2 regions of the Actinoplanes ianthinogenes genome follow, and region 1 is predicted to be linked to the other one. Evidence: riboswitches for the same ligand, from Rfam matches in the RefSeq annotation. Region 1 holds a riboswitch; the other holds the start of a gene.
What was found. A riboswitch is a leader RNA that binds a small molecule or an ion and turns the genes downstream of it on or off. The one in region 1 is predicted to bind cyclic di-AMP.

Region 1 (11,145 bases):
ACTGCCTCGAGCTGGCTGTGCGCGCCGAGCTTGGCGAGCACCGCCTTCTGGTACCCCCGGCAGGTGTGCACGCTGATGCCCAGCCGGCGGGCCACCGCCCGGGCGTCCAAACCGGCCGCCATCAGCTGCAACACCTCGTCCTCACGCGCCGTGAGCCCGCTGCTCGCCCGGGTGACGGTGGCCGGGCTGGTGCTGCGCAGCAGCCGGGCCATGATGTCGGTGGAGACGGTCATCCCGCCGTCGTGCGCGGTGCGCAGTGCGTTCAGCACCTCGGCCAGCGCGCCGTTCTTGGAGATGAAGCCGGCCGCGCCGAACGTGGTGGCCCGGCTGATCAGACCCGGGTCCTCGCGGGCAGTGAGGATCACCACACGGACGTCCGGCTGGCGCACCCGGATGAGCTGCGCGATCGCGATGCCGTCCGCATCGGACAGTTCCGGATCGAGGAGGATGACGTCCGGTGACAGCTCGGACGCGAGGTGCAACGCCTCCGCACCGGTCCGCGCGTGCCCCACCCAGCACAGGTCCGGCTGCCCTGCCAGGGCATGTCCGAGCAGCTCAGCAAAGGTCTGGTGACCGTCGACGACGAGCACTCGGATCGCCTCGCCGTTTCCCATGCGTGCACCATCCTCTGTCCAGCGGTTCGGCCCGATGGGCCCCGCGCAGTCTAAGGACTACCCACCACCATGCCCGCCCTACCAACAGGCGGCCGTTGTGCCACGAGGACGCCAGGGTGCCACCCGAGCGGCCGCTGTAACCAGTCTTTCGGCCGAGGGCACCCCCCGCATTGGGGCTTGCCGCTACCGGGGGCCGACGACACGATTTTGCATCATGTACGAGATTCAGCTCTTCGGCCGCATCGAGGTCCGCACCCGTGGCATCCGCCTCGGACGCGACGACTTCGGCGGCGACCGCCCGCGTCAGTTGCTCGCCCTCCTGGCGCTGCACGGCGAGCTGTCGCTTGTGGAGCTGTCCGACCTGGTCGGCGCCCCGTCCGCGACCGTGCGGGCGGATCTCAAGGTGCTGCGTGAGGCCCTGGAGCCGGGCGTGCGCGGCCGCGACTCGGTGGTCGTCGGCCGCTTCGGGCGTTACCACCTGGACACCGAGCGTGTCCGGGTCGACGTGCACACCTTCGACCAGCTGATCACGGCCGCCGAGGGCCGTTCGCCGGAGCGCGCCGCCCGCCCGCTGACCGCGGCCGCCTTCCTGGCCGCCCGCCCGCTGCTCGAGGACGAGGACGCCCCGTGGGCCGCCGAGCTGCGCGCGGAGTATCGCGCCCGGCTGCTGATGGCGAACCCGCCGGTCACGGCGTGCGTCTGAGATAGCGGCGGCCCGAGGGGGACAATCGCGAGGTGCTCGACGCCTCGACAGCCCTGCTCCCGGTCCCGCTGGCCCCGGAGATCTCCCTCCACCTGGTCGACGCCCCGGTCGGCCTCTTCGACCTGACCGGCGGCGAGTTCCGCAGTGACGTCCCGCCGCCGTTCTGGGCGTTCGTCTGGGCCGGCGGCCAGGCGCTGGCCCGCTACCTGCTGGACCACCCGGACGAGGCGGCCGGCCGGCGGGTGCTGGACCTGGCCACCGGCTCCGGGGTGGCCGCGATCGCCGCCGCCCGCTGCGGCGCCGCGCGGGTCGCCGCCACCGACATCGATCCGGACGCGGTCGCCGCGGCGCATCGCAACGCGGCCGCCAACGGCGTCACCCTCGCCGAGCCGATGGAGCTCCCCGAGCTGGTGCTGGCCGGCGACGTCTTCTACAGCCCCGCGGTCGCCCCGCAGATCACCGGGCAACTGCGCGCCTTCCGGCGGAACGGGGCGTCGGTGCTGGTTGGCGACCCCGGGCGTGGGTACTTCCCGGAACGACTCTTCGAGCTGATCACCGAATACGTGGTGCCGGTCCCGGAGAGCCTGGAGGACACCGGCGAGCTGCGCACCGGCGTCTGGCGCATGCGCTGACCCTGATGCGTTCATCACGCAACAACTTGTACGCTACACGTATTGTCCCCACACCTTGAGGACGGCAATCACGTGCACGAGGAGCAGAACGCCACGGCCGGCGTGTCGCGGTTGTCGGAGGAAATCATCCGGTTGATCCGGATGGGGCCGCGATTCCGAGGCATGCTCAAGACCGGAGACCTCGGCGCCGAGTTCTCCGCGTTGATGCTGCTGTTGCCGTTGCGTGCGATGGGCCCGATGCGGGTGACCGACCTCGCCGATCTGAAACAGGCCGACCCGTCGACGATCAGCCGGCAGGTCGCCCAGCTCGTCAAGGCCGGCCTGGCCCGCCGCGAGGCCGATCCGGCGGACGGCCGGGCCTCCCGGCTGGCCGTCACCGAGGACGGCGTGGCGGCCTGCGAGCGCCTGCGCACCGCCCGGACCGCCCTGCTGGAACGGGCGCTGAGCGATTGGCCGGCCGCACGGGTCGACACGTTCGCCCAGCTCTTCGAAGAATTCAACAGCTCCGTCGAGGCGCTGCTGCGCACCGACCTCGGCGCACCACCACGGGAGAACGCGTGAGCCACCCCAGCCCCCCGGCCGAGAAATCGACCGGGGAATTCACCCACCGGCAGATCCTCACGATCCTCGTCGGTCTGATGATGGGCATGTTCCTCGCTGCCCTGGATCAGACGATCATGGCCACGGCGACCCGGACCATCGCCGACGACCTGAAGGGCTTCGACCTCCAGGCCTGGGCCACCACGGCGTTCCTGATCACCTCGACCATCTCGACGCCGCTGTACGGCAAGCTGTCCGACATCTACGGCCGCCGGCCGTTCTTCCTGTTCGCGATCGGCATCTTCATCGTCGGCTCGTTCCTCTGCGGCCTCTCGCAGAACATGTACGAGCTCGCCGCGTTCCGCGCGGTCCAGGGCATCGGCGCCGGTGGCCTGATGTCGCTCGCCCTGGCGATCATCGGGGACATCGTGCCGCCCCGCGAGCGCGCCAAGTACCAGGGCTTCTTCCTGGCCGTCTTCGGCACCGCGAGCGTACTCGGCCCGATCCTGGGCGGTTTCTTCGCCGGCGCCGACCAGATCCTCTGGGTGGACGGCTGGCGCTGGGTCTTCTACCTGAACGTGCCGATCGGTCTCGCCGCGATGGCCGTGGTGGCCAAGGTGCTGCACCTGCCGCACACCCGGGTCAACCACCGCATCGACTGGCCGGGCGCGGTCGCCCTGATCGTCGGCCTGGTGCCGCTGCTGACCGTCGCCGAGCAGGGCCGCGCCTGGGGCTGGGACTCCGGCCGCTCGATCGCCTGCTACGTCATCGGCGCCCTCGGCCTGATCGCCTTCGTCGTCGCCGAGCGGGCCTACAAGGACGAGGCGCTGCTCCCGCTGCGCCTGTTCGGCAACCGGACCGTCGCGGTCGGCACCGGCGCCAGCACCATCCTCGGCGTCGCGATGTTCGGCGGCCTGATGACCGTCCCGCTGTACCTGCAGATCGTCAAGGGCTCCTCGGCCACCATGGCCGGCCTCCAGATGATCCCGTTCGTGTTCGGCATCATGGCCGGCTCGATCGTCTCCGGTCAGCTGATCGCCAAGACCGGCCGCTACCGGATCTTCCCGATCGTCGGCAGCACCTTCATGGTCCTCGCGCTCGGCCTGTTCTCGCTGATCAGCGCGGACACCCCGCTGTGGCGCACCATGCTGGTCATGGTGCTGATGGGCCTCGGCCTGGGCGGCAACATGCAGCCGATGATCACCGCGGTGCAGAACGCGGTCTCCCCGCGGGAGATCGGCGTCGCCACCGGTGCGGTCACGTTCTTCCGCTCGATGGGCGGCACGCTGGGCACCGCGGTCTTCCTGTCGGTGCTGTTCAACGTGCTGCCCGGCAACATCAGCGACGCCTACGCCGACGCCGGCAAGAACGACCCGGCGTTCCAGGCCGCGGCCCAGGCCCACCCGGACCAGGTGCAGCAGCTCCAGGGCGCGATGCAGCAGTCGCTCAGCGACACCTCGGTGCTGAACAAGTTCGCCGACGGGCTGACCCACCCGTTCAAGGTCGGCTTCTCCGACAGCGTGCACATCGTGTACCTGATGGCGTTCTTCATCATGCTGGTCGGCCTGGTGCTGGTCTTCTTCCTGCCGGAGATCCCGCTCTCCATGCGGTCCGCGCAGCAGGCCCGCGCCGAGGACGCCGCGCAGGCGGAGCAGAACGCCGCGGCCGTCGCCGACGGCGACCAGAACCAGGCGGAGGTCAAGGCGGGCAGCGACAGCCCGGGCCGCTGACCCGATTGCTACGGTACGGACGGCCACGCGCGCCGTCCGTACCCGTCGCACACGGGCTAGCGTGAACCGCATGGCTGTTGTGAAGATCAACGCGATTGAGGTCCCCGAGGGCGCCGGCCCCGAGTTGGAGAAACGCTTCGCCGCCCGGCAGGGCGCGGTGGAGAACGAGCCCGGCTTCCTCGCCTTCGAACTGCTCCGCCCGGTCGCCGGCGACAACCGCTACTTCGTCTACACGAAGTGGGAGTCGGAGGAGGCGTTCCAGAACTGGTCGCAGGGCAGCGCCCGGGCGGCCCACGCCGGCGAGCGCGCCAAGCCGGTCGCCTCCGGCGCCAGCCTTCTCGAATTCGAAGTCGTCCAGCAGGTCACCAAGCCCGCCTCCTGAACGTCACCGGCCGATCGGCCACCCGGCGAGCCGCGGCGCACCCGCGCCCGGCTCGCCGCCCGCGCTCAGGAGCCGGCGTCGCGGTCCCGGGTGGCGGCCGCGACCAGCCGCTCGGCGACCGCCAGCTGGTCCAGGCCAAGACGCTGGGCGCTGTCCCGCAGGATCCGGTGGGCCTCCTGCACCCCGCAGCCGCGCTGCGCGATGATCACTCCGACCGCCCGGTCCACGGCGGCCCCCTCGGTCAGCGCCTCCCGCCGGTGCAGCTCGCCGAGCAGCACCTCGGCCTGCCCGGCCACCGCCATCGCGGTCAGCAGCAGATCCGGACCGATCGCGCCGGGCCGCCCCAGGCAGATGCTGAGCGCCCCCACCGCCGCCCGCCGGACGTCCAGCGGAATCGCCGCGACCGCACCGATCCCGTCCCCCCGGGCCGCGGCGGCCAGCTCCGGCCACCGTTCGTCGGTCCCCAGATCGTCCGTGGTGACCAGACTGCGGGTGCGGGCGGCTTCCAGCCCGGGACCGCTGCCACCGGCGTACTGAAGGCGATCTGACGTCTCCCCGGCGGACCCGGCGGCCGCGACCGTCACCGGGCCGCCCTCACTGATCAGCGCGACCGCGCAGCGGGTCGCGCCGGGCAGCGCGCCGGCGATCAGCGAGGCCAGCCGGTCGAGCGCCTGCTGGAGCGTGTCGGCGGTCAGCAGGCGGGCGGTGACCTCGTGCAACAGCCCGGCCAGCTCGACCGGGTGCGGGCCGCCGGCGCCGAGCAGATCGGCGCTGCCGTGCCGGGGACGGCCACCGGCGACGAGCCGCCGGGCCTGGCCGGGTGCGGTCGCGCCACCGAGGGTGGTGCGCCGGCGGGACCGGGTGCCGCGCTGTGCGGCCGGTACGCGACGTTGCGGTACTGACACTCGACGGATACTGCCATGTCGATCCGCCGAAAGCCCGATGCGGTGCCCCGATCGGGGGGTGTTGTCCGTTTAAACCCTCTGTGCCGGGAACGCTCAAAATCGCCTGGCCGGGAAACCGGCCGGGAAAACAGTGCGGCCCCCGGCGAACCGGGGGCCGTACGAAGAAGATGCCGGTGTGCAGGTCGCCTCGCGGCGAGTGGCTCAGCACGGCTCCAGCCGAACGGTATTCCGTGCAGGCGATGGGTGAGGCCCGGGGACACTGGGCACACCGGCATCCGTTCACAACCTTCGGCAGCCGGCCATGATTCCGACAGCGGTTGTGACCTGGCTTACACGCCCGGCGGGGCCGGACGTTTGCCCGCCACCGCCGCGGGTAACCGTGCCGCCGTGACCGATGAACTCACCGGGGACGACTCCCGCCTGACCACCTTCCTCGACGAGGCGTACCGCGCCGAGGAGCGGATAAGCAGCGGCGACCTGCAGCGCCGGGCGATCGCCGAGGATCTGCCGGCCACCCTGCTGACTCGGATCGACGCGCTGCCGGAGGGCGAGTATCTGCAGGACGAGGCCGAGGAGGCGCTGCGCGTACGCTGATCGGGTCTCAGCCTTCCGCCTTTTCCTTGGCCATCGAGTAGGCCATCTGCAGGAAGTCGGAGACGGCGGTGGCGGTCAGCGCGGTCGCCGCCAGCCGGGTCAGCCGGGGCGCCAGCACCAGGCCGCCGGTCAGCCCGGTGGCCACCCAGGCGGCCAGGCAGAACGGGCAGGTGAGCAGCTCGCCGATGCCGTGCTTGACGCTGCTGCCGGAGTCCCGGACCTCCTCGTTGAGCTCGGCGGCCCCGGCCGGCTCGGTATACCGGGTGAACGGCGCCCGCAGCGGGCTGGTCACCGCGTCCTTGGCGAGCAGCCGGCTCAGCTTGTGGGTGGCGATCGAGATCAGCGCCACGTCGGCCAGAGCGGGACGTTCCGGGGGCGTGCGGCCGGTCACCTTGGCGGCCGCCGCGAGGCCGGCCGCGAGCGCGCCGTAAGCGCCCATCGCGACCAGATAGCCGGCCAGCGGCCGATGCTCGTGCGGCGCGTACGCCCGGGCCGTCTCGGTGGCCCGGGCCTGCAGGCTGGTCATGTCGGGGGGGGGTCCTCTCCGCTTCGGGTGGCCGTTCCGCTCCGGCGGATCAGAAGTCCTGGGTGAGCCTGCCGGGGTCGATCTCGCGCCCCGGAAAGCGCGCCATGTATTCGGTCTCCAGCTCCGCGGTCCGCCGGAAGTGGTTCTCCAGCGCCGCGTCCGGGCCGTGCCGCAGGGTGGCCAGCCGGGTCCGGTAGAGGCTGGCGAGTTCCCGGAACAGGTCGTCGTCGGGCAGGCCCACCGGGTCGACCCCGATCTCGAAGTCGACCACCGCGCCGCCCGCCGATCGCGGATCCGTCATCGTGCACCTCCGCTGTCTCGAAAGTCGCTGTCCGTTCAGGGCTTGCCCGCGCGGGCCACCGCCAAACCCGCCGGTAGTCTCGTGTGCATGAAAGGGCTGTGGACTCCGGCGTGGATCGCCCGGCACCTGCTCGCGCTGGTGCTGACCGCGGCCTGCCTCGGGCTCGGCTGGTGGCAGTTCAGCCGGGCGACCGGCGGCAACTCGCTCAGCTGGGGCTACATGTTCGAGTGGCCGGTCTTCGCCGGCTTCGTGGTGTTCATCTGGATCCGCGAGATCCAGGTGTTCCGGCGCAGGCTCACTCCCCCGGCCGAGCCCGGCGAGACGCCCGCCCCGCCCCGTGACCCGGACGCCCCGGTCACCCTGGGCCGCCCGGTCCGGGTCGCCGTGCAGCCGGCCGCGGCCGGCGCGAGCGACCCGGAGCTGGAGGAGTACAACGACTATCTGGCCTGGCTCGCCGAGCACCCCGGAGCCCGGCCGGCCGACTACCCCGGCCGCATCACCAAGAAGTAGAAGCAGAAGGAGACCCCGTGCAGGGCGCCCTCACCCGTTACCGGATCATCGCCTGGATCGTCGGCGTGCTCCTCGTCGTGCTCGTGCTGGTCGGCATGCCGCTGAAATACTTCGGCGACAACGCCACGCTGGTCGCCCTGATCGGCCCGCTGCACGGCTTCCTGTACATGGTCTACCTCCTGCTCACCTTCGACCTGTCCCGGCGGGCGCACTGGCCGTTCGGCCGGATGGTCGTGGTGATGCTGGCCGGCACCATCCCGTTCTTCTCGTTCTGGGCCGAGCGTCAGGTCACCCGGCATTGGCTGCCGAATGCCGCACTCGAGCCGGCACTGAACGAATAGCCCACTCGCCGCGGTCGAAATAACGCTCAGCGCGGATCAAATAACAGCCGGTTATCGGGATTTAGTTCGCAAGACCGACTATGGGAAGAAATCACTCGCCGAGGTCTTGATTTTGTTTTCTTCCCCGATAAGTTGATGCGGTTGGTCCGGTCCGCAGCCACAAACCCTCCGGTGGCGCCGGCCAACGCCGCCGAATCTCGAGCGAACCGGGGACCCAGGTCCCAGGGGTGAATCCGCGCCGGCGCGCGCGGTAGGGCCTTCTTCCGAGCCCGAACCCGTCAGCTAACCCGGTAGGCGGCTCCCAGCGGAAGAAAGGCCCCTGACCAGTGCCACTCCCCCGTACCAGGCTCCGGGCGCTGGTGGTCGCGCTGACCGCACTTGCGATCACCACGTCGGGAGCTGTGGCCGCCCACGCGGCTCCGTCCGAGAGCGAACTGAAGAAGCAGATCGACCAGGCTTCGCAGAAACTCGAGGACGTCACCGAGACGTACAACAAGACGCGTCTCGACCTGAAGAAGACCAAGGCGGACGCGGTGAAGCTGACCGCCTCGCTGAAGCCGGCTCAGGCGGCGCTGGCCCAGGCCAGCGCCAAGATGTCGACCATCGCCACGTCGCAGTACATCACCGGCCGGGTCGGCCCGATGACCGTGCTGCTCAGCGGCAAGCAGGGCGAGCTGCTCGACCGGATGGGCTATCTGGAGCAGATCACCCGCGCCAACCAGGCGGACATCGACACGTACACCGAGACCACGCAGACCTTCGCGCAGAAGCAGGCGGCCCTCAAGACCACCGAGCAGAAGCAGCAGCTCCAGATCAAGGAGCTGGACGCGCAGAAGACGAAGATCAAGAAGGACCTTCAGAAGCTGTACGACATGCGCGAGGCCGCGTACGGCAGCGCCACCGAGGACACCGGGTCGTACACCGGCAAGATCCCGCAGATCGCGGGCTCGGCGGGCAAGGCGGTCGCCTTCGCGTTCAAGCAGGTCGGCAAGCCGTACGGATATGGCGACGCGGGCCCGGACTCGTACGACTGCTCGGGTCTGACCATGGCGGCCTGGGCCGCCGCCGGCAAGTCGCTGCCGCACAACGCGGCCGCCCAGAAGGGCGCCGTGCGGATGTTCAGCGACAAGAGCCAGCTCCAGCCCGGCGACCTCGTGTTCTACCGGGGTGGCGGGCACGTCGCGATCTACGTCGGCGACGGCAAGATCATCGACGCGCCGTCGGCCGGCCGGGACGTGCTCTACCGGACGATCAACATCATGACCCCGGACAGTCCCGGGTACGGCCGGGTGTCATAACCGGCCGCAGGAACGCCGAAGGCCGGCACCCCTCGGGGTGCCGGCCTTCTCTGCTGGTGGTGGGTCAGGCTGCCTGCAGGCCCTCGGCCCGGGCCAGCTCACGCAGCCGGCCGAGCGCCTGGATCTCCAGCTGGCGGATCCGCTCGCGGCTGAGCGAGAAGCGCGAGGCCACCTCGGTCAGCGAGTGCTCGCGGCCGTCCTCCAGGCCGTAGCGGGCCCGCATGATGCCGGCCGAACGGTCGTCCAGGTGGTTCAGCAGGCCCTCGATGCGCTGGCGCTCCAGCGCGCTCAGCACGATCTCCTCGGGCGACGGCGCGTCGCTGTCGGCCACCAGGTCGCCCAGGTTCGTGTCGCCGTCGTCGCCGACCGGGGTGTCCAGGGACACGGTGTCCTGGGCCCAGCGGGTGAGCTCGTTGACCCGCTCCACGGTCACGCCCAGGGCCGCCGCGATCTGCTCGGGCTCCGGGTCACCGCCCAGCTCACGGACGAGCTGGCGGGTCACGTTACGCATCCGGTTGACGTCCTCGACCAGGTGCACGGGGAGGCGGACGGTGCGCTCCTGCTGGGCGATCGCCCGGCTGATCGCCTGCCGCACCCACCAGGTCGCGTACGTCGAGAATTTGTAGCCGCGCTCGTAGTCGAACTTCTCGACCGCGCGGACCAGGCCGGTGTTGCCCTCCTGGATCAGGTCGAGCATCGGCATGCCCGAGCGCACGTAGCGGCGGGCGATCGACACGACCAGTCGCAGGTTGGCACGGATGAACAGGTCTTTCGCCTTGGAACCCTCGGTGACGAGGCGCTCCAACTCCTCCCGGCTGACGCCGCGACGCTCCTCGCCCTGCTCGAGCAGGTGCTCGGCGTAGAGGCCCGCCTCGATCGCCTTGGAGAGCTCGACCTCCCGCGCGGCGTCCAACAGCGGCGTCCTGGAGATTTCGTGCAGGTAGACTCCGACGAGGTCGCGCTCCTCGGCAACCTGGTCGGTACGCATCACGGTGTTCTTCTCCACGTTGCCCACGGTCCCCTCATTGCCGTCACTAACCCTGTTACGGGCATTACCTGCGTCCATCAGCCCTCTCCCGTAACGTCCGCAGCTCGTGCATTGCGGTTGCTGACATCTACACAACAATTAGCTGCCTGCGCTGATTCCGGCTGGCTGGTCGAAAGTGTCACGAATGCCTGGGTCTTACCTGAGAGCCCAGTGCGCGGTAGCTGAGTGCGATCTCTCTGCGGCCGTCTTGCGGATAGACGGATACCCGTCGCGCGCCTCATAACACCATCGGCCTCTCATCGTCCACAGCGACGGGCATCACCTGGGCGCCGCGATGCTCGTCACCCTGGTTCTACGGGTTTTCCGCCCCGTGGGTTCACGTGCAGCATCGACCAGGCGCCGACGGGCCTGAATCAAACGCGAACATCAAATAGATCTCACCCTGCGTGACCAGCCGGTCGAACGGGACCATCGGCCACAATGCGCCACGCCGCGCCACAGTTCAGTCACCCGGGGGTATGACGTTCCCCGATGTGGTGACATTCCCCCGGCGGGCCTGCCGGGCATCAAGGAGTGAGCAAAAGCACATCCACGTCCGTGTGACAACCTGCTCCCATGACCAACACTGCTCTTGTGACGGGCGGCACCGGCGGGCTCGGCGCGGCCACCATCGCGGCGTTCCTGGACGCCGGGTGGCGCGTGGTGGCCCCGGCCCGCCCCGGCTCCGTGGATCGGCTGCCGACCGGCGTCGTCGCCGTCCCGGCCGACCTCACCGACCCGGCCGGCGCGACCGCCGCCGCCGAGGCGGCCGCCGGCGATCCGGACGCCCCGCTGAAGGCGGTGGTCAACCTGGTCGGCGGATACGCCGGCAGCGGCCTGATCGCCGACACCCCGGTCCAGGAGTTCGAGGCGATGCTCACCGCCAACCTGCGACCCACCTACCTGACCACCGCGGCGGCCCTGCCGCACCTGGTCGCGGCCGGCGGCGGCGCGGTGGTCTGCGTCTCGTCCCGGGCCGCGGTGGCGCCGTTCCCCGGCGCCGCCGGCTACATCGCCTCGAAGGCGGCGGTGCTGGCCTTCG
Region 2 (11,145 bases), 4.2 Mb from region 1:
AGCCGGCGGGCCACGAAGGTGAGGATCACCTCGGACATCCGGTCCAGCCACTGGGCGTCGTCGACGACCACGATCAGGGGCTGCTCGACGGCGGCCTCGGCGAGCAGGCCGAGCACGGCCAGCCCGATCAGCAGCGCCTCGGGCGGCCGGCCGGCGGCGAGGCCGAACGCGGTGGCGAGGGCGAGCCGCTGCGGCTCGGGCAGCCGGTCCAGGTGCGGCAGCAGCGGGGCGACCAGTTGGTGGAGGGCCGAGTACGCCAGCTCGGTCTCCGGCTCGACACCGGCGGCCCGGACCACCCGGCCGGTCGGCGCGTGCCCGGCGAGGTAGTCGAGCAGCGCCGACTTGCCCGCGCCGGCCTCGCCGCGCAGCACCAGGACCCGGCTCTGACCGGCCCGGACGTCCTTGAGAAGTCTGTCGAGCTGGTCCCGCTCACGGACTCGCCCCCGCAGTTCGATCACGCGGCGACACTACTCGCGGCCCGCTCGCTGACCTCCTGCAGCAGATAGCCGTTGCCGTCCGGGTCACCGAACGACGCGAACGAGCCGTAGGACGACCGCCCCGGGTAGAGGCCCGCGGCCCGTTTCGTGGTGCCCGCATGGTGGAAGACGCCGTCCGCGTCGTGGAAGATCTCGCTGACCTCGACGCCCCGGGCCAGCAGCTCGGCGCGGGCCTCCTCGATGTCCCGGACGATCAGGTGGACGTTCTCCAGGGTGCCGGGACGGGCGGTGCCGATGCCGACCCCGAAGACGATCGAGCAGCTCGACCCGGGCGGGGTGAAGTGCACCACCCGGAAGTCGTCGCCGCACACGTAGTCGAGGTCCTCGCGCCAGCCGAGCCGGCGGTAGAACCGCTTCGCCCGGTCGACGTCGCTGACCGGCACGGCGATCAGCTCCAGTCGATAGTCCATGGTGGTCCTCAGATCCCGAGCGCGTTGAAGAGGTACAGCCACACCTCGCTGCGGGTGGGAAAGGCCGGAACGGCGTGCCGCAGCCGGCCGAGCGGGACCTCGCCCACCACGGCGACCGTCGCGGCCTGGAGGAAATCGGCGACGTTCGAGCCGGTCAGGGTGACGCCGACCAGCACGTTGCGGTCGGTGTCGACGAGGAACCGGCTGGTGCCGCGCGGCCCGCCGGTGAACGCGCCGCCGGCGTTGCCGTCGGTCGGCAGGTCGACCACCCGGACGGTCAGACCGGCCGCGGCGGCGGTCGCGGCGGTGTGCCCGACCGCGGCGACCTGCGGCTCGGTGAAGATCACTCGCGGTGATCCCGGGCCGTCGGCGAGATGCTCGGCGGCCATCGGCTTGCCCAGGATGTCGCCGGCCGCGATCGCCGCCTGATATTTCGCCATGTGCGTGAACAGCGCCTTCCCGTTCAGGTCGCCCACCACATAGAGCCAGCTCAAGCCGGGGATCCGCATGTTCTCGTCGACCCGCAGCGCGGTGACGCCGACGGTCTCCAGCCCGAGGTCCGCCGCCTGCGGCGTGCGCCCCGCGGCCACCAGGATCTCCGCCGCCCTCACGGCAGTCCCGTCACTCAGGGTCACTTCAACATCAACACCGGTTCGGCGTACGCCCTGAGCCCGCGCCCCGAACCTGATGTCCACCCCCTGCTCCACCAGCGACTGCGCCACCTGCTCCCCGGCGAACGGCTCCTCCCGCGGCAGCAGCCCCCGCTTCCCCGGGATCAGGGTCACCCGCGAGCCGAGCGACGTGAACGCCTGGCTCAGCTCGGTCCCGACCACGCCCCCGCCGATCACGATCAGCGACTCGGGGACGGTCGGCGTGGTGACCGCCTCGCGGTTGGTCCACGGCTCGGACTCGGCCAGCCCGTCGATGTCCGGCAGCGCCGCCCGGGTGCCGCCGGCCAGGATGACCGCCTGCCGCGCCTCGAGGGTCTCGTCGCCGACCTGGACGCGTTTCTCCCCGGCGAGCCGGCCCCACCCGCGGATCAGGGTGACCCCGCGCTCGGTGAGCCAGGGCACCTGCCCGGCGTCGTCCAGGTTGCCGATCAGCTCGTCGCGGCGGCGCAGCACCGCCGCGACGTCGAGGTCGCCGGTGACCGCGGCGGCCACCCCGGGCGTGCGCCGGGCCTCGGCGAGCAGCTCGCCCGGGCGCAGCAGCGCTTTGGACGGTATGCACGCGTAGTAGGAGCACTCGCCGCCGACCTTGTCGGCCTCGACGATCGCCACGTCCAGCCCGGCCTCGGCCAGTCGTCCGGCCGCCACCTCGCCGCCTGGTCCGGCGCCGACCACCACCACATCAAAGCTTCGCATGCGGTCCATGGTCGTCCGGCCGGTACGTCGTTCGCCCCAGGGGGTGGCCCTGGGCGGTACCCGGGGACTCCCGCGGCGCACCCGGCCGGATGTCGGTGAAGGTGTAGCACGCCTCGTCGTCGATGGCGTTCGGGACCGGGTCGACCGTCAGCGAGGCGGGCAGACCGGCGGCGTCGGCCTGGAACTCGATCACGGCGTCCGGTCCGGCCGTGTCGACCTCGGCGAGCAGCTCCGTGATGGCCGGGTAATGGGTGACGTCCTGGTTGCTGTCCGGGCCGAGGGGTTCCCCGGTGGCCGCCGCGCCGTCGACGGCGATCCGGTATCGGCCGATCAGCGCCCGCTCGCCGCAGGTCGAGGTGAGGACGTAGGTGTACCGCGACGGCAGGTTCGCGGCTGCCGCGTGGACGGCGTCGCGCGATGCTCCGGGCGTACCGGAAAGGGTGTTGCCGCACGCGGACAGCGTGAGGGCGGAGATCGCGGTGAGCAGCGCGGTTCGGCGCCGGCGGAGAGCGGCCATGCGCGGTTTGACGCAGCGTGACCAGCGGCGGTTCCGCCCTTTCTGCCGTTCGTGGGGGATGCCGGGAGGACGGGCGGATCACCGGTTTCGGAAATGCCTGGCTTTCCGGGGCACGAACAAGATCAAATCGGGCAAATACCGTGAAGAACGTCACTAAAGGCCGTCAAAAACTTGGATGAACGACCGGGGCTGTGGTTACCGTCGGTCGTCCCGCGATGGCGGGCACTGTGGACGGACCGCCGAATCCTGCCGCCGATCCACAGACTCGATGAAAGGGCAGGAGCGGGGGAACCACCGTTTTCCGGCGCTGGGACAGCGCCTTGGGGTGAAGCCGCCACGTGACGCGCGGCCGGGCCGATCTGCCCGAACCCGACAGCTCACCTCGCAGGCGTGGAGGATCATCCATGTCTCGGATCGGTAGACGAACGCGCCTTGCTGCCCTCAGCCTGGTGGCCGCCGGCGTGACCGGAGCGGGCGTGCTGCTCGCGCCGGCCACCCCGGCCCTGGCCTCCAGCGTCAACTGGGACGTGGTCGCCAAGTGCGAATCGGGCGGCCGCTGGCACATCAACACCGGTAACGGGTATTACGGCGGCTTGCAGTTCAGCCGCGGCACGTGGCTCTCGAACGGCGGGGGCAAATATGCCTCGACCGCGGACAAGGCCACCAAGGCCGAACAGATCAGGATCGCCGAGAAGCTGTACGCCAAGCGCGGGTTGAGCCCGTGGCCGGTGTGCGGCAAGAGGTCCGGCGTCCACAAGAAGTCGACCCCGTCGCACACCCCGAAGAAGAAGAAGGTGAAGAGCTCCGGGAAGACCTACGTGGTCAAGTCCGGTGACACCCTCGCCAAGATCGCCCGGAAGTACCACATCAAGGGCGGCTGGCGGACCCTGTACGCGCTCAACAAGAACAAGCTGAGCAGCCCGAGCCGGATCTACCCGGGTCAGCGCATCCGTCTCTGACAAGGTGATCCCCGGTCATGCGGCCGTCCGGACGGCCGCATGACCGGACCGAGGCACGTGTCCGGCATCCCCATCGGCTGACACCCGGTGATCCTTGTCCCTGCTGACAGCTCCCGCACATGTCCGGATGTGAGGATGTGCGGCGGAAAGCGGGCAAGGAACACGGGGGAACAGATGCGGTGGGTCATGGCGGCCGGCGTGATGCTGCTGGCCGGGGGATGCGGGACCGCGACGGCACAGGCCGGCCCCTCCCCCGCATCCGTCTCGCCCTCGGTGGTCCCGGCATCACCGCCGGCCTCCGCGGCACCGGGCTGGGTCGCCACCTGGGGCGTCGCCATGACCGACGGCGGCCAGCCCTTCACCCGGCAGACGGTGCGGCAGATCGTGCACACCAGCGTCGGCGGGGACGGCGCGCGGTTGCAGCTCGCCAACACGTTCGGCCGGACGCCGCTGGTCGTCGGCGGGGTGCACGTGGCGCGGCGGGCGACCGGGAGCGGGATCGACCCGGCCACCGACACCGCGGTCACCTTCGGCGGCAAGGCCACGGTGACCGTCCCGGCCGGTGCCACGGTGACCAGCGACGAGGTCGCCTTCGCCGTGCCGGCGGACACCGACCTGGCGGTCAGCCTCTATCTCCCGGCGGCGACCGGCGAGACGACCCGGCACCCGCTGGGCACGCAGAACAATTACATCGGTACGGGCGACCAGCTCACCGCCGCGACGATGCACAGCGTCGAGACGTCGAGCAACTACTTCTTCCTCAGCGGCCTGGACGTGCTGAACAGCGCGGCGGACGGGACGATCGTGGCGTTCGGGGCGTCGATCACCGACGGGCTCGACTCGGCGTTCGGGGCCAACCACCGGTGGCCGGACCTGCTCGCCGACCGGCTGCGCGCGGCCGGGCGCACGATCGGCGTGGTCAACACCGGGATCAGCGGCAACCGGCTGACCGCCGACGGCAAGGACGGGCGGGGCGAGAGCGCGGCACACCGCTTCGAGCGGGACGTGCTCCGGCGGACCGGGGTGAAGTGGGTGATCATCGCGGACGATCCGCTGAACGACCTGGGCAGCAGGCATCCGCCGGGCGTCGACCAGATCGTCGGCGCGTACCGGCAGCTGATCGCTCGCGGGCACGCGGCCGGGATCACGGTGATCTGCTCGACGCTCACGCCGTTCGCCGGGGCGGACTACTGGAGCAGTCGCGGGGAGCAGGGGCGCGCCGCGGTGAACGCCTTCGTCCGCGGGACCGGGAGCGGCTGCGACGCGGTGCTCGACCAGGACACCGCGACGCACGACCCGGCGGCGCCGACCCGGTTCCTGCCCGCTAACGACTCCGGCGACCACCTGCACCCTGGCGACAAGGGCATGCAGGTGATCGCCGGAGCTGTCGACCTCGACTGGTTCCGCTGACCTCAGCCAGCCGCCGCCAGGAGGAACGACGTGCGGGAATGCGCTTTCCGCGCCAACCTACGGCACCGATTCCGATCCGTCAACGCGCGTCGGCCGGCACCAGTTTGCGGCCGAACTCGACGTTGTCCAGGTCACCGTGGAACTGATCGGTGTCCACATCGGTCTGCGCCGCGTTGATCCGCTTGCCGCCGATCACCACGAAGCCGCTGGGCAGGATGTCGGCGAGCGGGCTCGTCTGCTGCGCGGGCGGCAGCAGCTGGCGGCCGGTGAGCGGATCGTGCACCCGGATCTGGAACAGCACCGGGGAGAGCCGGATGCAGGTGACCCGGTACCACCGGCCGACCGTCATGGTGAAGTCGTCCGGGCCGGCCGGGAGCAGGACGAAACGGGAACCGTCCGACCAGCGGCAGGACGGGCGGCCATAGTCGACCTGGAGCTTCCACTGACTGAGACCGGCGCCGGCCGCGCCGAACTGGAAGACATTCATCCCGGCGTCCGGCGACGGCGTCTCGGTGAGCCGGACGTCCGCGCCGTAGACGAACCGCCCCTCACCGTCGTCGCCCGGGACCAGCGTGACGGTGCTCGACGGGCGGATGATCGCCTGTGGACAGGGCACGGCGGTGGTGCAGCTGCCGCCCGGGAAGCGCAGGATGCGGTTGCCGTCCGGCTCGGTGACCGAGGTCACGAAACCGCCGGCGCCGCCGAGAATGGCGCCGTCCAGGTGGTTGCCGCTGCTGTCGGCTACATGGGACGGATCGGTGAGATCGCCGAAATACTGGAGCTCCAGGTGGCCGGGCGGGGGTGCGGCCAGGGCCGGGGTGGCGGTCAGGACGGCGGCGCACAGGGCGCCGAGTGTGGTGCGCAGAAGTGCCATGTCTCGGAGTGGACCGGATTCACAGGTCGGACGGGCAGCGAATCTGTGCGACTTCCGGTTGAATGACCCCTTTCCGGTTGCTCGTTGAACCGGATCCGTCACACACCGGTACTCCCAGGTGACCGGCCGGACATCTTCCGCCTGACTGACGAAGTAGGTGCACCATGACGTACCCGGACCCGACCGCCGGACCCAACCCGGCAAGCTATCCGCCGCCGCAGGCGGACCAGGACGGCTGGCCGGCCGTCACGCCCCGCCCCGCCGCGCCGGGCCAGCAGCAGCCGGGGGCCTCCGCTTATCCCGGATCTCCCGCCTACCCGGACGCTTCGGCCTATCCCGGCTCCTCCGCTCATCCGCAGCAGAGCGGGTCGGCCGCGGTGCCGCATCAGTACAGCCCGCAGCAGTACAGCGGCCCTCCGGCGAACCAGTACCCGCCGTACAGCACCTCGCCCGGCCAGTACTCCTCCACCTCCGCGGACCAGTACCCGCCGAGCCAGTATTCGTCGCAGCCGGGCGGCTCCGCGGGCCAGTACTCGCCCCAGTCCAGCGGCCAGTATTCGTCGCAGCCGGGCACCTCCGCGGGCCAGTACTCCTCGCAGTCCGGGACCTCCGCGGGTCAGTACCCGCAGTCCAGCGCTCCGGCGGGCCAGTACCCGCAGTCCAGCGCCCCGGCGGGCCAGTACCCCCAGTCCAGCGCCCCGGCGGGTCAGTACCCGGAGCAGTCCAGCGCTCCGCCGGCGGGCCAGTACGGGCAGCACTACGGCACTCCGCCGGCCAACCAGTACCAGCAGTTCGGTGCTCCCCAGGCCGACCAGCACCCGCAGCCGTCCAGCGCACCGCCGTTCGGCGCTCCCCCGTCCAGCGCACCGCCATTCGGCGCTCCCCCGGCCGGCCAATACGGTCAGCAGAGCGGCGCCTACCCGCCCGCGCCGGGCCAGTACGGGCAGCAGCCGGGCACCCCGGCGCCCTATCACCAGTGGACCGCCGAGGGCGACCTGTCCAACCCCGCGCAGCAGCAGATCAAGCGGGCCGAGGCCGCCGCCCAGGGTAAGCGCGACATCACCGTCGGCAGCATCTGGCTCGGCGCCGGCATCTTCATCACGCTGGCCACCATGGCGTCGGGTGCCGCGGTCTACATCGTGGCGTGGGGCCCGATGCTCTACGGCCTCTACCGCCTGATCAAGGGCATCATCGCGGTCCGCCGAGCCGACTGATTCTTTCGGTACGCCCGGAGCATCCGTCCCGCGCCACCCCACGCGAGGCCCGGCCCACCCGGGACCGCCACGCGCCTCCGCCGCCTCCGCCACGGGAGCCGGCACCCGACTTGCGCTCAGGGCCGTTGAGCACCTCCGAGAACGGCCCTCAGCGCGAGCCGACAACCCGCGCTCGAACGGCGCTCAACCGGCCCGGAGCCCAAGCCGATAAGCCCCAACCATCCGCACGCAACCGGCGCCAAGCCCAAGCCGATAAGCCCCAACCATCCGCGCGCAACCGGCGCCAAGCCCAAGCCGACAAACCGCAACCATCCGCCGCGCAACCGGCCTTCAGCGCAAGCGACACCCCGCAACCGACCACCACCAACCGGCCCTGGCGCGAGCCGGAACCCGAGCGCCGCTCGACGGCCGTCGTCACGGGCTACCGCCGGCTGAATACTGGCTGAATGGCTGGTCACGGGCTTGTCGGGCTGGGAAATACTCGGCCGGTGATGAAGATCAACTCGGCGGCGGGAGCGGCGGGATCGGTTACCTATCAGGTCCGGCGGTCGGGGATGGCGCTCCGGATGGTGACGATCCTGGCGGTGCTGCTTCCGGTCGGGTTGGGGTTGTCATATGCGCTGCTCTCACTCCTGGGGCACACCGCCCACCTCTGGCAAGCATTGCGCGACACCGTTCTGATCTTCCTGTTCACGCAGGCCGGTGTCTGCGGGCGGCTGCTGATCGGGCGCAAAGGGCAGCGGTTCGCCTGGGTGCGGACTTCGGACGCCGGCCTGGCGTTCGCCGCCTATCGGCGGGCGGCACGGTTCGTGCCGTGGACGGCGGTGCGTTCGGTGCGGGTGCGGTGTGCCGGGCCGCTGGCCGAACTCGTCATCACCCCGGAGACGGTGGACGCGGTGATCGTGATGGAGGGTGGCGTGCCGGCCCAGCGTCCGGTGCGGCGCCGCAGGGCACCGGCGTTCGTGGTCGACATCGGGATGATGCGGCCCGGCAACGCGGCGATGCTCGCTGAGATTCACGACCGGCTGTCCCGGGCGTAGCTCCGGGCCCGGCGAAACCCGCGGGCCGACGGACCGGAAAGCGGAGCCGACTGCGGGACGCACGGACCGACAGGACCGGGAACCGGCGCGCGACACACGGGCCGACCGAACCGGAATCGGCGCGAGACGGGGGCGCACGGACCGACCGGACCGAGAACCGGCGCGAGACGGGGGCGCACGGACCGACCGGACCGAGAACCGGCGCGGCAAGTGGGACGCATGGATCGACAGGACCCGGAACTGGCGCGGGATGCGGGACCGGCGACCGGGAGCCGGGATTCAGCCCGGCGGTCGCCGGGCGGTCTTGCGGCGAGCGTGCCTCGCGTGCAGCCACGGGACAGGGTCGTTGTGGTTGGCTCAGGGGTAGGCGTACAAAATGCGGGTTGGCGGTGAGAATCGCCTACCGTAAGCGGACAACCGCGAGCAGGAGAACCGATGACCGTCAGCACTGAAACCGCCCGCCTCGCCGTGCTCATCGACGCGGACAATGCGCAGCCGTCGATTGTCGAGGGGCTGCTGGCCGAGGTGGCGAAATATGGGACCGCGCACGTGAAGCGGGCCTATGGCGACTGGACCGGGACGAATCTGCGCGGGTGGAAGGAGCACCTGCTCGCCTACAGTATTCAGCCGATTCAGCAGTTCGCCTACACCACCGGGAAGAACGCCACCGACGCGGCGATGGTCATCGATGCGATGGATCTGTTGTACTCCGGGCGGCTGGACGGGTTCTGCATCGTCTCCAGTGACAGTGACTTCACCCGGCTGGCGGCGCGGATCCGGGAGTCCGGGCTGATCGTGTACGGGTTCGGGGAGCGGAAGACGCCGAAACCGTTCGTGGCGGCGTGCGACAAGTTCATCTATTCGGAGAACCTGACCGCGGAGCCGGACGATTCGCCGGTCGCGCCCCGGCCCGCGGCCGGCACCGCGCCGTTGCGGTCGGACAGCGCGCTCGTCAACAAACTGCGTAATGCGGTGGAGGCGGCCTCGGACGACGACGGGTGGGCGGCGCTGGCGGCGGTCGGGCACATCCTGACCAAGCAGAGTCCCGATTTCGACGCGCGGAACTGGGGGTACACGAAATTGAGCGATCTGCTCACCGCCGTCGGCCTGTTCGAATCGGAGCGCCGGCCGACCGAGAAGGGCAAGACGGCGGTCATCTATGTGCGTGACCGCCGGCGCCGCCCGGAGCGCAAGCCGGCCGAAACCGCCTGAGACGGCGGTCAGGTCATCGCGGGCTGTTCGAGGTCGAGCTGGAGGTGGCCGGGCAGGCGGAAGCCGAGCGCGTCCAGCCGGCACGTCGCGCGGACCCGGGTGGTCTGGCCGGTCGGCAGGGTGACCAGGGAGCCGGGTGGGACGTCGGTGTCCGGTGGGCAGAAGACCACGGTCCGGGTGGGGTTGACCACGACGGGGCCGATCACGGTGGGTTCGGCGTAGCGGTTGCCGTGGCGGGCGGTGACGCGCACCGTGGTCGGTGCCGGCGTGTGCAGCAGCGCGAATTCCAGCCAGGTCATACTTCGATCATTGCCCGGCTCGGCAAGACTCATGCATCAGGCGCGGCCGGGCACGAACGCGGCGAGCGCATCAGGCGCGGCCGGGCACGAACGCGGCGAGCGCATCAGGCGCGGCCGAGGACGAACGCGGCGAGCGCCTTGGCGTCGCCCGGGTCGATCCACTCGAAGGTGCCGCGGAGCTGGTCGGAGCGCTGGTCGACGGTGCTCACCGCGGCGGTCATCTCGCCCCACGGCATGGTGACGTGCAGCAGCGTCCGCAGGATCGCCGAGGGCAGGTGCGGACTGTCCTCGCCGGCCGTCGCGCGCAGCAGCAGGCCGCTGGTGGAGATGTCCTGGACCTCGCCGGCCAGCGCGACCAGGCGCTGGTCCGCACCGGTGTCCACCTGCGCGGTGCCGGTAGCCGGGTAGGAGCCGGGGCGCCGGGGCGAGTCGCGGCGCTGGACCACGCCGGTCGGTGAGTCGCCGAGCACGGTGATCAGGCCGCCGCGCAGCTCCGCCTCGACCCAGGCGACGCCGGCGTTGCTGGTCAGCTCCAGGATGCCGTAACGGCGGACGCCGGGGCCGGGGTCGTCGAAGGTGAGCACCGGCATCGGCGGCAGGTCGGCGATGAACGGCGCCTTCGCCTCGGCGAGGCAGATCAGCGGGATCGTCTCCATGTCCGGGCAGCGCAGGGTGAGGGTGCTTCCGGCGGACACCGTGATCATGGTTTCCTCCTCGGTTCCCCTCTGACGTTCTCACGACGGCGGGCCGGGCCGGGGCGGTTCGCCCGGTTCCCGGCCCGCCCGCGCTCAGCCGTGCTTGACGGTCAGGCTGTAGAACTTGACCTTCGCGCCGTTCGTGGTGCTGTCCGACGAGGACTGATTGTAGGAGCCGGCCTTGAAGTACTGCCGGTAGGGGTTGAACGAGGACGGGATCGGGTAGCTGGTCCTGGTCCCGTTCACGGTCAGGTTGATGGTGTTGCCGGTCACGTTGATGACGTAGGCCCACTTCACCCCGAGCGCCACGTTCCCCACCTTGTGCAGGGTCTGCCCGCCGGCGGGCGAGTTCTCGGTGCCGAGGTAGATGTCGCCGTTCGGCCGGTAGTACAGCTCCAGCAGCGGCTTGGTCGACGAGCCGCCGGAGCCGAGGTGCACCTGGCCGACGCAGACGTTCTTGGTGACCGACGGGATCCGCAGCTGGGCGCTGAGCGTGTGGTTGCCGGCCAGGGTCCAGTCCGCGGCGCTGCCGTTGGGGTTCATCTCGCGCAGCTCGGAGCGGGCGTAGTTGGAGTTCGGCGTGGTGACGCCCTTCTCCGGCGCCCAGAAGGTCATCGACCCGTCGTTCTTGTCGGTCCAGAAGTATGCCGGGTT

Region 2: it holds a riboswitch for cyclic di-AMP, as region 1 does, so the genes downstream of both, Aiant_RS46445 (LysM peptidoglycan-binding domain-containing protein) here and Aiant_RS27125 (C40 family peptidase) in region 1, are expected to answer to the same signal.

What each region holds. Positions count from the first base shown of each region.
Region 1 covers NZ_AP023356.1:5,983,738-5,994,882, reverse strand. The annotation lists gene Aiant_RS27185 (response regulator) at 1-614, opposite strand, end outside; gene Aiant_RS27180 (AfsR/SARP family transcriptional regulator) at 829-1,317, shown strand; gene Aiant_RS27175 (class I SAM-dependent methyltransferase) at 1,350-1,949, shown strand; gene Aiant_RS27170 (MarR family winged helix-turn-helix transcriptional regulator) at 1,992-2,510, shown strand; gene Aiant_RS27165 (MDR family MFS transporter) at 2,507-4,219, shown strand; gene Aiant_RS27160 (antibiotic biosynthesis monooxygenase family protein) at 4,290-4,601, shown strand; gene Aiant_RS27155 (GAF and ANTAR domain-containing protein) at 4,667-5,506, opposite strand; gene Aiant_RS27150 (hypothetical protein) at 5,894-6,100, shown strand; gene Aiant_RS27145 (DUF1360 domain-containing protein) at 6,108-6,626, opposite strand; gene Aiant_RS27140 (DUF6158 family protein) at 6,676-6,927, opposite strand; gene Aiant_RS27135 (hypothetical protein) at 7,015-7,437, shown strand; gene Aiant_RS27130 (DUF3817 domain-containing protein) at 7,455-7,778, shown strand; cyclic di-AMP (ydaO/yuaA leader) riboswitch at 7,957-8,090, shown strand; gene Aiant_RS27125 (C40 family peptidase) at 8,105-9,076, shown strand; gene Aiant_RS27120 (sigma-70 family RNA polymerase sigma factor) at 9,141-10,142, opposite strand; gene Aiant_RS27115 (SDR family NAD(P)-dependent oxidoreductase) at 10,680-11,145, shown strand, end outside.
Region 2 covers NZ_AP023356.1:1,793,203-1,804,347, forward strand. The annotation lists gene Aiant_RS08245 (helix-turn-helix transcriptional regulator) at 1-458, opposite strand, end outside; gene Aiant_RS08250 (VOC family protein) at 455-907, opposite strand; gene Aiant_RS08255 (dihydrolipoyl dehydrogenase family protein) at 916-2,271, opposite strand; gene Aiant_RS08260 (hypothetical protein) at 2,258-2,788, opposite strand; cyclic di-AMP (ydaO/yuaA leader) riboswitch at 3,016-3,194, shown strand; gene Aiant_RS46445 (LysM peptidoglycan-binding domain-containing protein) at 3,193-3,747, shown strand; gene Aiant_RS08270 (GDSL-type esterase/lipase family protein) at 3,922-5,157, shown strand; gene Aiant_RS08275 (hypothetical protein) at 5,237-6,031, opposite strand; gene Aiant_RS08280 (hypothetical protein) at 6,196-7,245, shown strand; gene Aiant_RS08285 (hypothetical protein) at 7,734-8,285, shown strand; gene Aiant_RS08290 (NYN domain-containing protein) at 8,721-9,497, shown strand; gene Aiant_RS08295 (hypothetical protein) at 9,506-9,796, opposite strand; gene Aiant_RS08300 (PilZ domain-containing protein) at 9,901-10,500, opposite strand; gene Aiant_RS08305 (polysaccharide lyase family 7 protein) at 10,585-11,145, opposite strand, start outside.